2 regions of the Nocardioides pacificus genome follow, and region 1 is predicted to be linked to the other one. Evidence: riboswitches for the same ligand, from Rfam matches in the RefSeq annotation. Region 1 holds a riboswitch; the other holds the start of a gene.
The links. Region 1 has a riboswitch for thiamine pyrophosphate ahead of thiE (thiamine phosphate synthase). Riboswitches for the same ligand answer to the same signal wherever they lie in the genome.

Region 1 (4,406 bases):
GCTCTTGATGCAGTCCTGGGCCAGGCGGGCGGCCGGCCCGCCGATCGAGCCGAGGTAGAAGCCGCCGTGCGTGTGGCACGCCTCGGTGACGACCTTGGAGCGGTTGCCCTTGGCGAGCATCACCATCGAGCCGCCAGCAGCCTGGAACTGCTCGACGTAGGAGTCCATCCGCCCGGCCGTGGTCGGGCCGAACGAGCCCGACGCCATCCCCGCGGGGGTCTTGGCGGGTCCGGCGTAGTAGACCGGGTGGTCCTTGAGGTAGGCCGGCATCTCCTCGCCGGCATCGAGGCGCTCCTTGATCTTGGCGTGCGCGATGTCGCGCGCCACCACGAGCGGGCCGGTCAGTGACAGGCGGGTCTTGACCGGGTGCTTGCGCAGCTCGGCGAGGATCTCGCTCATCGGCTGGTTGAGGTTGATCGGGACCACCGCGCCGCCGGAGATGTCCTCGGCGACGCCCGCCTCGGGCATGTAGTGCGCGGGGTCGGTCTCGAGCTGCTCCAGGAAGACGCCCTCGGGCGTGATCTTTCCCAGCGCCTGGCGGTCGGCCGAGCAGGACACCGCGATCGCGACCGGGCAGGACGCGCCGTGGCGGGGGAGGCGGACCACGCGCACGTCGTGGCAGAAGTACTTCCCGCCGAACTGCGCGCCGATCCCGAACGACTGGGTGAGCTTGAAGACCTGCTCCTCCAGCTCGAGGTCGCGGAAGCCGTGCGCGTCCATCGAGCCCTCGGTGGGCAGGTTGTCGAGGTAGTGCGCGGAGGCGTACTTCGCGGTCTTCAGCGCGAACTCCGCCGACGTGCCGCCGATGACCACGGCGAGGTGGTACGGCGGGCAGGCCGCGGTGCCCAGGGAGCGGATCTTCTCGTCGAGGAAGCTCAACATCCGATCCGGGTTGAGGATCGCCTTGGTCTCCTGGAAGAGGAACGACTTGTTGGCCGAGCCGCCGCCCTTGGCCATGAACAGGAACTTGTACTCCGGCTTCCCGGACGTCTGCGGCGTCGAGTAGATCTCGATCTGGGCCGGCAGGTTGGTGCCCGTGTTCTTCTCGTCGTACGTCGTGAGCGGGGCGAGCTGCGAGTAGCGCAGGTTCAGCTTGGTGTAGGCGTCGTAGACGCCCTGGCTGATCGCCTCGCCGTCGTCGGCGTCGGTCAGCACGCCCTCGGACTTCTTGCCCATCACGATCGCGGTGCCGGTGTCCTGGCACATCGGCAGCACGCCGCCGGCGGAGATGTTGACGTTCTTGAGCAGGTCGAGCGCCACGAAGCGGTCGTTGCCCGACGACTCCGGGTCGTCGATGATCCGGCGCAGCTGCGCCAGGTGCGCCGGGCGCAGGTAGTGGGCGATGTCGTGCATCGCCTCGGAGGTGAGCCGTTGGATCGCCTCCGGCTCCACCTGCAGGAACGTCCGTCCGCCCACCTCGAAGGTGGAGACCCCGTCGGTGGTGACGAGCCGGTAGGGCGTCTCGTCCTGACCGAGGGGCAGGAGGTCGGAGTAGCGGAACTCGGGGCCGGAAGCGGCAGCAGTGCTCACGGATCGTCAGATTACTCCCGGTCGGGGGCTGCTCCCTCGCCGGGCTGGGGTGGGGCGCTGCAGGTTTCCCCGGTCGACCGGGGATCGCTGAACATGTCGGGCGAAACTTCGCCCGACAACATCAGGTTTCCCCGGTCGACCGGGGAAACCGACCGGCCTGTCGCGCCCGCCGGGGCTGCGCTATGGTCGGCGGCATCCACCACGGGTGCTCGCGGCAGCGGGCTGAGATGGGGCTATGGCCGCCCTGACCGTCGAACCTGAACCGGGTAATGCCGGCGAAGGAAGCGAGGAGCTCTCCTGTGTTGCCACGTGTCTTCTGTCTGGTCGCCCCCCACGACGATCTGTCCCTGCTGCCCGACCTGGCCGCCGCCGGCGTGGACGGGTTCCAGATCCGCGCCAAGGGGCTCCGCGACGCCGACCTGCTCACGCTCGTGCGTCTGGTCGTGCGCGCCGTGCGCCCAGCCGGCGCCCAGGTCGTGGTCAACGACCGCGTGGACGTGGCGCTCGCCGGGGAGGCCGACGGGGTACACCTGGGGGCCCTCGACCTGCCGGTGAGCGTGGTCCGCCGGATCGCCCCCGCACTGGTCGTCGGGGGGACCTGTCGCGACGCGTCCCAGGTGCACGAGGCACGGCTGGCCGGCGCCGACTACGCCGGGTTCGGGCCCGTCTTCGCGACCACCTCGAAGCAGGGCCTCCCCGCACCCCTGGGTCCCGACCGACTGGGCGCAGCCGCCGGGCAGCTGCCCCTGATCGGCATCGGCGGGGTCGACGCGGGCAACGCCGCCCAGGTGATGGCCGCGGGCGCCCACGGCGTGGCCGTGATCGGCGCTATCTGGCGACAACCCGACCCTCTCGCCGCAGCCAGGGACCTCGTCTCCGCCGTCGGCTGATGCGCGTCCAGGTCCTCGGGGCCGGGATCATCGGGCTGGCCTGCGCGGACGAGCTGGTGCGGCGCGGCCACCGGGTCACGGTCGTCGACCCTGCTCCCGGCCGGGGCGCGTCGCACGCCGCCGCCGGGATGCTCACCCCCGCCGCGGAGGCGTGGTGGGGCGAGGAGGGGGTGCTCGACGTCGGGCGGCGCGGCCTCGCGCTCTGGCCGGAGTACGCCGCACGGCTGGGCGTCGAGCTGACGCGCACCGGCACGCTGCTCGCCGGCTGCGACGCCGGCGACCTCCAGCAGGTCGATCGCCAGGGCGAGCTCCTCGCGCGGCACGGCATCGCCGTGCACCGGCTGGGGCGTCGTGAGGCCCGCCGCCTCGAGCCCGGGCTGGGGCCACGGGTGGGCGGGGGACTGCTGCTCCCCGAGGACCCCAGCGTGGACCCCCGGGCGGTCGTGGCCGCGCTGCTGGCGCGGGTGCCCGTGCAGACGGGGCCTCCCCACGAGGGCGCCGAGGTCACCGTCCTCGCGACCGGCTCGAGCCTGCCCGCGCCGTTCGCCCACCTCGTCCGGGGTGTCCGCGGGGAGATCGTCCGGGTGCGCAGCGACGACCCGCCGACGTGCACGGTGCGGGGCTGGGTGCACGGCGAGCCCGTCTACGCCGTACCGCGGCGCACCGGCGAGGTCGTCGTCGGCGCCACCTCCGAGGAGCACGACGCACCGCCGGTCCCCACGCTGGGCGGAGTCGCCCGGCTCCTCGAGGCGGCGCGGACGCTGCTGCCCGGTCTCGAGCGGGCCGAGCTGGTCGAGGCGATCGCCCGCGACCGGCCCGGCACCGCCGACAACCTGCCGCTCGTCGGTCCCTCGGACGTCGCGGGCGTCGTGCTGGCCGCCGGCCACTTCCGCCACGGCGTGCTGCTCGCGCCGCTCACCGCCCGCCTGGTCGCCGACCACCTCGAGACCGGGGCCGTCGAGCCGCTCACGGACCCGCGCCGCCCCGCGCTCGTCTCCGGCCACCTTCCTGCCTGTCCCTCCACCTCAGGGAGCCCTCGATGACCATCACCCTGAACGGCCTGCCCTTCGACCTGCCCGACGCCTGGTCGATCGCCGACATCCTGGCCGGGCGGGAGAGCCGCGGCCTGGCGGTCGCCGTCAACGATGCGGTCGTGCCCCGCGGGCAGCACGCCACGCACGTCCTCGTCGACGGCGACCGGGTCGAGATCGTGACGGCGGTGCAGGGCGGATGAGCCTCGTGATCGCGGGGGAGACGATGGGCTCCCGGCTCTTCCTCGGCACCGGCGGCCTGCCGAGTCCGGCGCTCCTCGAGCCGGTGCTCGAGGCCGCCCGTCCGGCCCTGGTGACGGTGTCGGTACGGCGCGTCTCGGGGACCGGCGAGAGCGGGCTGCTCGCCACCCTGCGGCGGGCCGGTGTGCGCGTGCTGCCCAACACCGCCGGCTGCCTGAGCGCCCGCGAGGCCGTGCTCACCGCGGAGCTGGCCCGCGAGGCGCTGGAGACCGACTGGGTCAAGCTCGAGGTGATCGGCGACGAGACCAGTCTCCTGCCCGACGCCGTCGAGCTGCTCGACGCGGCCGAGACGCTGGTGCGCGGCGGGTTCGTGGTGCTGCCCTACACGACGCCCGACCCGGTCCTGGCCCGCCGGCTCGCCGACGTGGGCTGCGCCGCGGTGATGCCGCTGGGCTCGCCGATCGGCTCCGGACTCGGGATCCTCGACCCGCACGCCCTGGAGTCGGTGGTCGCCGCGGTCGACGTGCCGGTGGTCCTCGACGCCGGTGTCGGCACGGCGAGCGACGCGACGCTCGCGATGGAGCTGGGCTGCTCGGCCGTGCTGGCCGCCTCCGCGGTTACCCGCGCCGAGGATCCCGTGCGGATGGCCGGTGCGCTGCGGCTGGCGGTCGAGGCGGGTCGGGCCGCTCGCGAGGCCGGTCGGATCCCGCGGCGCACGGTGGCGCGGGCCTCCAGCCCGATGCAGGGACGGGTC
Region 2 (4,406 bases), 660 kb from region 1:
CGGCCAGCGCCATCTCGTGGTTGGCCTCCCCGGGACGCCCGATCAGCCGGAAGATCACGATGGGCACCGTCGGATGGTCCTCGCGAGCCAGGAACGAGGTCGCCCCGAACTCCCCCAGCGAGACCGCGAACGCGAAGCCGGCCGCGGCCAGCAGCGGCTTCCACACCACCGGCAGGTCGACGGTGAGCATCGCTCGCCACGGGGAGGCGCCGAGCGTGGCGGCGGCCTGGCGCTGACGGTCGTCGACGCCGGCGAGCACCGGGGCGAGGATGCGGACGACGAGGGGCAACGCCACCAGAGCCTGGGCGATCGGCACCAGCAGCGCGGTGTCACGCAGGTCGAGCGGCGGCCGGTCCAGCGTGATCAGGAAGCCGAAGCCCAGCGTCACCGCCGAGACCCCCAACGGCAGCATGAAGAACCCGTCGAGCACACCGCGCAGCCGCCGCTCCGCCGTGGAGTGCGAGCGGCGTGTCACGATCACCGCGACGGCCAGCCCGAGCAGCAACGCCATCCAGGTCGCGTCGACCGCCGTGCGCACCGAGTTGGCCAGCGCCTCGGTGACCGGTACGACGAGCGACTCCGCGCCGACGCTCCCCGGCTCGGCGTTCAGGGCGCGATAGTGGGCGAGGCCCCAGCCGTCGCCGACCCGCAGCGAGCCGCCGACCATCGTGGCCAGGGGGAGCGCGACCAGCACGACCGGGAGCGCGGTGGCCAGCACGAGCGGGAGGTCGGCACGGCTCAGCCGCCGGAGTCTCGCCTGGACTCGCTGGACCGTGGGATCCGGGGTCGCCCGCAGACGCTGGGTGAGCAGCAGCAGACCCGCCACCACCGCGAGCTGGACGACCGAGAGTGCGGCCGCCCCCTGCAGATCCAGCAGGTTCGTGGTCAGCAGGTAGATCTCGGTCTCGACCGTGGCGTAGCGCAGTCCGCCGAGGGTCAGCACCACCCCGAAGGACGTGGCGCAGAAGAGGAAAACCACGCTCGCCGCCGACACGATCGCCGGCCGCAGCGCCGGCAGCGTGACCGTGCGCAGGACCTGGGCGGGCGACGCCCCCAGCAGTGCCGCCGCCTCGCCGGGGCGGGGATCGAGTGACTCCCAGGCCCCGCCGACCGTGCGCACGACGACGCTGAGGTTGAAGAAGACCAGCGCCGCGACGATCGCCACCGGGGTCCCGTCCAGCCCCAGGAAGCCCAACGTGCCTCCCTCGCTCAGCAGTTGCCGGAAGGCGACCCCGACGACCACGGTGGGCAGCACGAACGGCACGAGCAGCGCGGCGCGCAGCACCTTGCGACCCGGGAACTCACGCCGGTGCAGCAGGTAGGCCGCGGGCAGGCCGAGCAGCACCGCGAGCACGGTGCCCGCCGCCGACGACCAGAGCGTGAACGCCAGCACGCGCAGCACCCGCGGGCGCCCCAGCACCGCGGCCACCCCGCCCGGGTCGAAGGACCCGTCGGGCCAGAAGCCACGGGCGACCATGCCGGAGACGGGCAGCACGAAGAAGACGACCAGCACCAGCACCGGGCCGGTCGCCAGCGCGACCAGGCCGACCACCCTCCTCATCGCGGTGCCGGTCAGCGGGTGGTGACCTCGGTCCAGGTCTCGAGCCAGTCGTCGCGGTTGGCGGCTATCTCGGCCGGGTCCACGCCCGCGGGGTCCTCGGGCTGCACGGCGTGCTCGGCCCAGGCGGCCGGCAGCTCGACGTCGTCGCGGACGGGGAAGACGTACATGCTCTCCGGCAGCGCCGCCTGCACGTCCTCGGAGAGCAGGAACTCGACGAGCTCCGCCGCGCCCTCGGGGTTCTTCGCGCCCGCGAGCACGCCGGCGTACTCCACCTGGCGGAAGCAGGTGTCGAGCAGCGCGGCCGTCGTGGACGCCCCGCCCTCCTCCGCGACCGTGAAGGCCGGCGAGGAGTCGTAGGACACCACGATCGGGCGCTTGCCGCTCTCGCCGCCCTGGGTGAAGTCGACGTAGTAGGCGTCCGACCAGTCCGAGGTGAGCTTGGCGCCGTTGTCCATCAGGTCGGCCCAGTAGTCGGGCCACTGCTCGCCGTACTCCGCGACCGTGCTGAGCAGGAACGCCATGCCCGGGGTGCTCGTCGCGGCACCGGGCACCACGAACAGGTCGCGGTAGGCCGGGTCGGTGAGGTCGTCGAGGGTCGCCGGCGGATCGAGCTCGCGCTCGGCGAACCACGTGGTGTCGACGTTGACGCAGACGTGGCTGACGTCGATCGGGGCCAGCGCCGGATCGCCGGGCAGCGCGTACTGCTCCGACCCGGCGGGCAGCTCGACGTCCAGCGGGGAGAAGACCCCCTCTTCGAGCGCCCGCGAGGCGAACGTGTTGTCGACGCCGAAGGCCGCGTCGCCGGTCGGCGAGTCCTTGGTGAGGACCAGCTTGTTGGTGAGCGTGCCGCCGCCCCCGGTGGCACGCACGGTCAGTGTGTGCCCGGTCTCCTCCTCGAACCGCGCGACGAGGGCGTCGGACATCGCGAAGTCGCCGTGGGTGACCAGCACGACCTCGCCGCCGCCGCTGCCCGCGCCCACGGACGCCTCAGTGTCGTCGTCACCGCCGGTCAACGAGCACCCGGCGAGCAGGCTGCCGGAGAGGAGCAGCGCACCCCCAGTCATGAGACTCCTGGTGAGGCTGGTGGTGAGGCCCGTGGCCGGTCGTCGGCGCGCGCGGATGCTGCTCATCGGACTCCCTTCGCCGGTGTTAACCGGAGCAGGTTCGGAGGGTCTGCGGCTGTTCCGCACTCTCAGCACGCGTGAGCGTGCTCCCCTGTCATCGACTGCCCAGCCTACGCCCCGGCACGCCGGCTAACGCTCCAGTGCCACCTCGCGGTCCACCCCGGCCAGCTTCTCCGGATTGCGCACGAGGTAGAGACCGGTCACCAGCTCGCCCTCGACGAGCATCGAGGCCACCAAGGTCACCCGGCCCTGCTCCACGACCCGCAGCGCCGGGGCGCCGTTGGAGAGACACACGTCGACCACGACGTCCTCGCCCGCGAGGCCGCTGGCGGCGATCCCGGCCAGGAAGCGCAGCACCTTGTCGCGGCCCGTGATCGGGCGCAACGCCGCGCTGACCAGCCCGCCCCCGTCGCTGAGCAGCACGACCTCGGGAGCCAGCACGTCCATCAGCCCCTGGATGTCCCCGGTCGACGCCGCCGTCAGGAAGCGCGCGACCACAGCGTCGCGTCGGGTCGGGTCCACCCGCTCGCGCGGACGCCGGGACTCCACGTGCGAGCGCGCCCGGTGCGCGATCTGACGCACCGCGGCCGGAGACCGGTCCACGGCGGCCGCGATCTCGTCGTACCCCAGGGCGAAGACCTCGCGCAGCACGAACACGGCCCGCTCCACCGGCCCCAGCGTCTCCAGCACGAGCAGCATCGCCGTCGAGACGCTGTCGGCGAGCTCGACGTCGTCGGCGACGTCGGGCGCGGTCAGCAGGGGCTCGGGCAGCCACGGCCCGACGTAGGCCTCCCGGCGACGCTGCAGGGTGCGCAGCCGGTTGAGCGCGAGCCGCGTGGCGATCCGCACCAAATAGGCGCGCGGCTCACGGACCTCGGCCCGGTCGACCCCATCCCGATCCACCGCGGCCCAGCGCAGCCAGGTCTCCTGCAGCACGTCCTCGGCGTCGGCGGCCGAGCCGAGCATCTCGTAGGCGACGGTGAAGAGCAGGTTGCGGTGGCTGACGAACTCGTCTGTCGGGCTCACACCCGCCATCATCACGCGTGCCCCGCGTCCGCGGGCACGAGCGGCAGATCGCAGACGTCGGAGAAGCCCTGGCTGCTCAGGCCCATCGCGGCGTTGAAGCGCGAGCGCTGGTTCTCGACCGCCACCATCAGCGTCAGCTCGACGACCGCCTCCGTGCCGAGCCGCTCCCGCAGCGTGGCGACCATCTCGTCGGTGACCGTGGGCGGGGTCAGCGTCATCGCCTCGGCGTAGGCCATCACGTCGCGCTCGAGCTCGGTGAAGACCTGCGACTCGCGCCAGCGGGGCACCTCGCGGACCTTCGCCTCGTCGAGTCCCTCGTCGTGCGCGAGGTAGTAGCCGAAGTCCAGGCACCACGAGCAGCCGATGGCAGCCGCCGACGCCATCACCGCGTAGGACTTCAGCTGCGGGTCCAGCCGATCGAGCCGGGCCACCTTGGACTCCAGCGCCATCACCGCGCGCAGCGCCGGGCGGTGGTGCCACAGCACCAGGACGTTGTCGAGCACCTTGCCCCACGTGCGGCGGGAGTAGGCACTGACGATCCGGCCGAAGGGGCCGGAGAGGGGCGCCGGCGGGATGCGGAAGCTGCTGGTCATCGGGTGCTCCTGGGACTCACCCGGCCCCGGGTGGGCCGGTCCTGCACGTGAGACACCGCCCGCCCCCGATCTGTGACAGGTCCGATCTCAGGGGTGCTGCAC

Region 2: it holds a riboswitch for thiamine pyrophosphate, as region 1 does, so the genes downstream of both, ACYU7L_RS07265 (thiamine ABC transporter substrate-binding protein) here and thiE (thiamine phosphate synthase) in region 1, are expected to answer to the same signal.

Annotation. Positions count from the first base shown of each region.
Region 1 is NZ_BAAHCI010000005.1:1,635,634-1,640,039, forward strand. It holds gene ACYU7L_RS10490 (fumarate hydratase) at 1-1,530, opposite strand, end outside; TPP riboswitch at 1,722-1,832, shown strand; gene thiE (thiamine phosphate synthase) at 1,830-2,420, shown strand; gene ACYU7L_RS10500 (FAD-dependent oxidoreductase) at 2,420-3,463, shown strand; gene thiS (sulfur carrier protein ThiS) at 3,460-3,654, shown strand; gene ACYU7L_RS10510 (thiazole synthase) at 3,651-4,406, shown strand, end outside.
Region 2 is NZ_BAAHCI010000005.1:974,961-979,366, reverse strand. It holds gene ACYU7L_RS07270 (ABC transporter permease) at 1-1,561, opposite strand, end outside; gene ACYU7L_RS07265 (thiamine ABC transporter substrate-binding protein) at 1,573-2,625, opposite strand; TPP riboswitch at 2,680-2,788, opposite strand; gene ACYU7L_RS07260 (RNA polymerase sigma-70 factor) at 2,815-3,720, opposite strand; gene ACYU7L_RS07255 (carboxymuconolactone decarboxylase family protein) at 3,723-4,304, opposite strand; gene glpK (glycerol kinase GlpK) at 4,392-4,406, opposite strand, start outside.